3 regions of the Hydrogenophaga sp. L99 genome follow, and region 2 is predicted to be linked to each of the others. Evidence: predicted binding sites of a transcription regulator. Region 2 holds the regulator's gene; each other region holds the start of a gene.
The links. Region 2 encodes FNR, which switches genes on or off when oxygen is low (the NO sensors DNR and NnrR bind a similar motif). Its sites were predicted from a motif close to TTGATNNNNATCAA; they were not measured.
Positions count from the first base shown of each region.

Region 1: AC4QBL_RS12160 (fatty acid desaturase) is a predicted target of FNR. The motif match lies at 676-689, and genes of this name have one in related genera.
Region 3: AC4QBL_RS15480 (TraR/DksA family transcriptional regulator) is a predicted target of FNR. The motif match lies at 1,386-1,399, and genes of this name have one in related genera.

Region 1 covers NZ_CM178972.1:2,554,139-2,556,401, reverse strand. Annotated here, with positions in the region: gene guaD (guanine deaminase) at 1-14, shown strand, start outside; gene dcd (dCTP deaminase) at 77-652, shown strand; gene AC4QBL_RS12160 (fatty acid desaturase) at 844-1,947, shown strand; gene AC4QBL_RS12155 (DUF4136 domain-containing protein) at 2,045-2,263, opposite strand, start outside.
Region 2 covers NZ_CM178972.1:1,828,607-1,830,869, forward strand. Annotated here, with positions in the region: gene hemN (oxygen-independent coproporphyrinogen III oxidase) at 1-349, opposite strand, end outside; gene fnr (fumarate/nitrate reduction transcriptional regulator Fnr) at 532-1,251, shown strand; gene AC4QBL_RS08750 (hypothetical protein) at 1,362-1,655, opposite strand; gene AC4QBL_RS08755 (hypothetical protein) at 1,737-2,033, opposite strand; gene ccoG (cytochrome c oxidase accessory protein CcoG) at 2,077-2,263, opposite strand, start outside.
Region 3 covers NZ_CM178972.1:3,254,117-3,256,379, reverse strand. Annotated here, with positions in the region: gene AC4QBL_RS15490 (CAP domain-containing protein) at 1-380, shown strand, start outside; gene AC4QBL_RS15485 (hypothetical protein) at 439-888, opposite strand; gene AC4QBL_RS15480 (TraR/DksA family transcriptional regulator) at 916-1,302, opposite strand; gene AC4QBL_RS15475 (enoyl-CoA hydratase/isomerase family protein) at 1,602-2,263, shown strand, end outside.

The sequences.
Region 1 (2,263 bases), 730 kb from region 2:
CAGTGACGGGCTGACGCGTTCAGCGGTGCAGGGCTGCGTCCGTACAATCGGCAGCTATTCCACGGAGCACACCAGCATGAGTATCAAGAGCGACAAATGGATCCGCCGCATGGCCGAGCAGCACGGCATGATCGAGCCCTTCGAGCCGGGCCAGATCCGACAAAACGCCGCTGGCGAAAAAATCGTGAGCTACGGCACCAGCAGCTACGGTTATGACATCCGTTGTGCGCCCGAATTCAAGGTGTTCACCAACATCCACAGCACCGTGGTGGACCCCAAGAACTTTGATGAAAACAGCTTTGTCGACATCAACAAAGACGTGTGCGTCATTCCGCCCAACAGTTTTGCGCTGGCGCGCACCATGGAATACTTCCGCATTCCGCGCAATGTGCTGACCATTTGCCTGGGCAAAAGCACCTACGCGCGCTGCGGCATCATCGTCAATGTGACCCCGTTCGAGCCCGAGTGGGAAGGCTATGTGACGCTGGAGTTCAGCAACACCACGCCGCTGCCAGCCAAGATCTACGCGGGCGAAGGCTGCGCCCAGGTGCTGTTCTTTGAGAGCGACAAGGACGATGTCTGTGAAGTCAGCTACAAAGACCGTGGCGGCAAATACCAGGGCCAGGTGGGCGTGACGCTGCCCAAGACCTGAGTGCCTGGGCTGGCATGGGCTGTTTGACATGCATCAAAGCGGCGGGGCAGCGCTCCGGCTAGCATCGCGCTTCTTGTTTGCGGGCACCCCCGGTGGTGTCGCTGCGTGTTCCTCGCTGGCTTTGGCTGGCGTTTGTGTGTACCGCACGCCTTCCGTGTGTGCTTGCCGGGACCTACCTCCCCATTTGCTCCATGTCTCACGTTTCCCCTTCGTTCCAGCATCCTGAACCCATTCCCTTGGGGCAGCCCCTGCCGCACCGCAAGGTGATCCGCGGCTGGCTGGCGCCCATCGTCGAGCGCCGCACCGCGCTGGCGGTGTTTTTGCTGGCCTTGGATCTGGTCATTTACGCGGCTCTCATGGCTGGCACCGTGCTGCTGGACGCCTGGTGGGCCAAGCTGCTGTGCGGCATGGCAGCGGGTTTCATGATCGGGCGGCTGTTTGTCATCGGGCACGACGCCTGCCACCAGAGTTACACCCCGCACCGCCGCCTGAACCGCGTGCTGGGCCGCATCGCCTTCACCGTGTCGCTCACGCCCTACAGCCTGTGGGAAGTGGGGCACAACGTGGTGCACCACGGGTACACCAACCTCAAGGGCGTGGACTTTGTGTGGGCACCGCTCACCAAAGAAGAGTTTGAAGCGCTGTCCCCTACCCGCCGTGCGCTGGAGCGGCTCTACCGCAGCGGCCTGGGCCCGGCGTTTTATTACCTGATTGAAATGTGGTGGCTGCGCATGTTCTTCCCGCGCAAAACCTACATGGGCACCCAGCGCAAAGAATTCATGTGGGACGGCGTGTACGTGGTTGCCAGCGCGTTGGTGTGGATCGGCGCACTGGTGGCCGCAGCGTTTGCCACCGGGCAGTCGGTGTGGGCTACCCTGGGCTATGGCTTTGTGGTGCCGTTTATGTTCTGGAACGCCATGATCGGCTTTGTGGTGTACGTGCACCACACGCACACCGCCGTGCAGTGGCACGACGACAAAGCCGCCTGGGCCAAGGCCGCGCCGTTTGTCTCCACCACGGTACACATGAGCTTCCCCATGCGCATTGGCGCGCTGATGCACCACATCATGGAGCACACCGCGCACCACGTGGACATGAGCATTCCGCTCTACAAGCTCGAAGGCGCACAACAGGTGCTGGAAGAGGCCTTGCCAGGCCGCATCATCGTGCAGAAATTTTCGTGGGCCTGGTACTTTGACACCGCCCGCAAATGCAAGCTGTACGACTTCACCCGCCGCTGCTGGACCGACTTCCAGGGTCGCCCCACCAGCGACTTCAAGCCCGCCATGGTGTGAGGGGCGCGAGCGTCAAGCAACGCCTCTCGAATTCATAAAAAAAGCGCTGCATGGCAGCGCTTTTTTGTGTCGGTTGTGTGCTGCACTGGGCGCAGAGTCAGGGTTTTTTCAGCTCAAAGCTGATGCGCCGCACCTGAGCGTTAGCACCCGGAAAGTCCTGAAACACGGCCCGCACCAGGTAAGGCACCACCTCCACCAGATCGCCGTCACGGCCGTCGTGCACGGCGGTGGCCTCGAACACCGTGCGGGCCACGCCGGTGGGCGCTTGGGCAGCCGTGATGCGCACTTGCAGCCGACTTTCCTGCACCGTGCGGGT
Region 2 (2,263 bases):
GGGTACCGCCGCCCAGGTGCAGCTGCGACACGCTGTGACCTTGCCCGAAGTGCTGCACCTGCAGCTCCACCTCACGAGACAGATAGCGCAGGTATTCGGCTGCACGTTCGTGGTGCTTCGTGATCACCTTGTTGCAGGCGCAGTAGTAGCAGACCGACTCACAAAACGGAATGTGCACATACAGCGACAGCGGCAGCGCCATGGAACCCACTCGGCGCTGCTCCAGCGCTTGTATATAGTCTTGCTCCGCGAAAGCTTCGACGAATCGGTCTGCCGTCGGGTACGAGGTGTAACGAGGCCCAGGAATGTCGAATCGCTTGAGCAACTCGTTGGAAATAGCATGACTCACAAACAGTTCTCCAGTTCTGAGGGCTGAATGTGCCGCATGAGCGCGCCAGCGCCTTTGATCTTGATCAAGGCCTCGGTCGGACCGGGGGTTGTCCCCAGGATTGCCCCCAGACTCCAAACCGGCCTTTTCTCGACAGTGCTCGGGCCGATGCGTTAAGCTAACCCCGCACTCCTGGAAAAATTATGGACATTCAAAGCATCAAAGTCGCCTGCTCAAGCTGCAACCTGCGGGAGTTGTGCCTGCCCATGGGTCTGAACAGTGAAGAGATAGACAAGCTCGACGCGGTGATTTCCACACGCCGCCGCATCAAGCGCGGCTCCGCGCTCTTCAACACGGGCGACAAGTTCACGTCGCTATTTGCCGTGCGTTCTGGTTTTTTTAAAACCTGCGTTACGACCGCAGACGGCCGTGACCAGGTGACCGGCTTTCAGATGACGGGAGAAATCATCGGTCTGGACGGCATCGTCAGCGACCACCACTCGTGCGACGCGATTGCACTGGAGGATGCCGAGGTGTGCGTGATGCCTTTTGACCAGGTGGAAGAGCTTTCACGCGAATTCACCACCCTGCAACACCACGTCCACAAGATCATGAGCCGCGAGATCGTGCGCGACCACTCGGTGATGCTGCTGCTGGGCAGCATGCGCGCCGAAGAACGGCTGGCGGCTTTCTTGCTCAATCTGGTCCAGCGGCTTCATGCCCGCGGGTTCTCACAGTCCGAGCTGATTTTGCGCATGACCCGCGAAGAGATCGGCAGCTACCTGGGTATGAAGCTCGAAACGGTGAGCCGCACTTTCTCCAAGTTCGTTGACGACGGCATTATCGAAGTGAAACAGCGCTATGTTCACATCAAGAGCACCGAAGGGCTCAAGCAGATCGTGAATCCGCAAACTTGCCGCTGAATCCACCGCGACACCCAACGAAAACCTGGGCGAATGCCCAACAAAAAAACCCCGGACAGGCGCATACGCCTCTCCGGGGTTTTTTGTTGGCGCTGAAGGCGCTAGCCGTTTCAGCCGCAGCGACCGTTCTTGGCGCAGTCGGTTGGTCGCTCGTCTGCGGGTATCGGGCAACGGTTCACCTCAAATGGCGACACGGCGAGCAAAGTTGTCAAGGCGCTGGAAACCATGGTTGCACCCCAGAACACAAAGAACGCGAGGGTGTAAACCGCTTCCCGCGACAGGGCCAGAGGAGAGCCAAACCAATGCAGATCGCTGGGATCGACAAAAGCAAACACCACCATTTCCAGCACCGCGGCCACCAAAAAAGCAGGCCATGCTATCCACATCAAACGCTGTGTCCACATCGGTGCGGCTCCTCTTCCATATCTGTTTTTGTTAAAGCGACAAGCACCCGGGTACAGCTGCACCGGTAGCCAGGCTGGCCATTATTTTTCAGAGGGCACCAAAGGTGAAGCCGCATGGTTTCGACCCTGATTGGCTGGCTGCACAGCCATCAGCGCATCGATCCTTGCTTGCCCCTCCAGTGCCAGTGCCGCCCTGCGCTCTCGCTCGTAGACCTCCTTGTCAAGCACCGGATCCTGGTCCATCGACGAAATGACCACCATGGTGCTGGTCGCTATCACCCCACACAACAGAAGAGCCGGCACGAACACCACATGTGGAATTCTCCACCAGGGGGTATTTTCATGGCTTGGGGGCTGGGTCAAGGGCGCGTTGCTCATGTTGTAGCTCCGAAATGGGAATGTCAAATGGCGCTGAATGTCGTCAGCGCGGGACCAGGAAGGCAGCTTTCTCGGAAACCTCGACTGGCTCGTCACCAACCGAGCGGATGCCGAACTGGATGGGGTGCGAGCCCGGGTTTGCAGCATCCGGCGGTATCTGAACCCGAATCACGGCCGAGCGGACCTCAGTGGGCAACACCTCGACTTCGTTTTCCGAAGCAATGGTGACA
Region 3 (2,263 bases), 1.4 Mb from region 2:
GCGCGTACCTGCTCGCGTCGGACCTGGACGAGTTCGGTGTGGGTGGCACACCACTCACCACGGTACTGGGGCGTTCAGGGGGCTACATGCGTCGCGTCGCCGCGACCTTTCCTTACGACGGCCAGGAGGCGGTGTACACCTCGGTGACTCTTTCCGTTTCTGGTTCGCTGGCAGGTCGGGTGATGGTGACCAGCTTCGATCTGCGCGAGCAGACCACGGGCGCCGTTGTGGCCGTTGAGCCCTGGAAAAGCGAGGGTACCGGTGCTGTGCTGTTCAAGCCAGTCCAGCCGCTGGGGTTCGGCACCTGGTACGAATTCACCCTCACGGGCTCGGTAGACGGCATGGCGGTCCAGAAAACGGTGGCGTTCAAGACCCAGTGAATTGAGGCAACCCTGAACAAGGCCCGCACGTATTTGCGGGGACTTGTTCAGCATCGTCTCAGCGCTGCGAAGGGTCTGCGGTGGTCTGGTCGTACTTAAGAAAATACTGGCGGGCCATGGCCACCAGCTGTCCGTCGCTCGGGTGGTCGCTGGTCACCACGTCCACGATGGCTTTGTCCACCGCCGGGTCGTGCCGGTGGCAGTGGGCCCGAAACTCGGTTTTGGCCTGGGCCGGGCCGGTCACCAGAATCTCATGCACCCCGGTCAATGCCTCGGCCACCTCGTGATAGAACGCATCGTCTACCGTGGCGTGGCCTCCCTGGGGCGTGTGGCTGCCGCTGGCGGCCGGGCCGCGGCCGTGCTTGAGCTGGTGTGAACCCACATGCCCACCTTTGGCTTTGTGGTGGCTGCGCGATTTGATGCGTTGTGCTTCAACGTGTTCACGATCAAACATCACCACATGGGCTTCGCTGTGATCGATCCAGACAACGGCGTGAAAAGTGGTCAAGGGTTTCTCCGGTGGTTTTGAAAAAAATTACATCGTGGCTGGGCGGGCACCGCCCTGGGCCTGCTCCAGCTTGCTCTGGCAGTCCACACAGCGCATGGCGGTGGGATTGGCATGCAGGCGGGCCGTGGCAATGCCCACGCCGCAGTCCAGGCACAGGCCGTAGCTGCCATCGGCAATACGCTTCAATGCCGCGTCAATGGCCACCAGCTCAGCCGACTCGCGCTCGTCCAGCGCAAAGGCCAGATCGCGTTCGGAGCCGGCTTGCGCCCAGTCGTCGCTTTCGGTAGACCGCAGGTTGGCTGCGGCCTCTGCCCTGCCCACCGCACCGCCGCGCTGGGCGTGCAGTTGGGCCAAAGTCTCATGGCGCATTTGCTTCAATTGCTCGGCAAAACTGTCTGAAATGTTCTGGCTCATGGTCTGTCCTCGGGTGTCGAAACGCTTGCAGCAAATGGCTGCAAACCTCCCCAACATGATCCCCCCGCCCGCTGTGCGGGGTTTTGACGCACGTCAATGCGTGCCAGATCTGCGCGCGCGACACGTGCGGTAGCGAGGGCAAAGTGATCAAAAACCACCCTGAAAACAGTCGATGAAACCTTCTTCGATTGAGACGAAAATCAGGTGGTGTGTGCCGCACGACGACCAGCCGCTGGCTGGCCGCAGCGAGCAGACCCCTCACCCCAATGCCTTCAACAACAGGAGACCCCATGCAGACCGTGGACTACAGCCGCTACCAGACCCTTGCCATCACCCGCCGCGGCCCTTTGGTGGGCGGTATCCCGTCGGTGCTCGACATCCAGATGCGCGCCGACGGACCCGGCGGCAACGGCAAGTTACCCACCGCCGGCCACGAAGGGCATTGGGAACTGAGCGAGATCTGGCGCGACGTAGGCCGCGACGACAGCGTGCGCTGCGCCGTGCTGCGCGGCAGTGGCCTGGGCTTTTCAGGCGGCGGCGACCTGGCGCTGGTGCAAGACATGGCCACCGACTTTGATGTGCGCACCCGGGTGTGGAAAGAAGCGCGCGACCTGGTCTACAACGTGATCAACTGCGACAAACCCATCGTCAGCGCCATGCACGGCCCGGCCGTGGGCGCGGGTCTGGTGGCGGGTTTGCTGGCCGACATTTCGATTGCCGCCAAAAGCGCCAAGATTGTGGATGGGCACACCCGCCTGGGCGTGGCCGCCGGCGACCACGCGGCCATTGTCTGGCCGCTGCTGTGCGGCCTGGCCAAGGCCAAGTACTACCTCATGCTGTGCGACCCCATCAGCGGCGAAGAGGCCGAGCGCATTGGCCTCGTTTCGCTGGCGGTGGAAGACGACGCCCTTATCGACAAAGCCTTTGAAGTGGCCGACCGGCTGGCTAGCGGCAGCCAGAC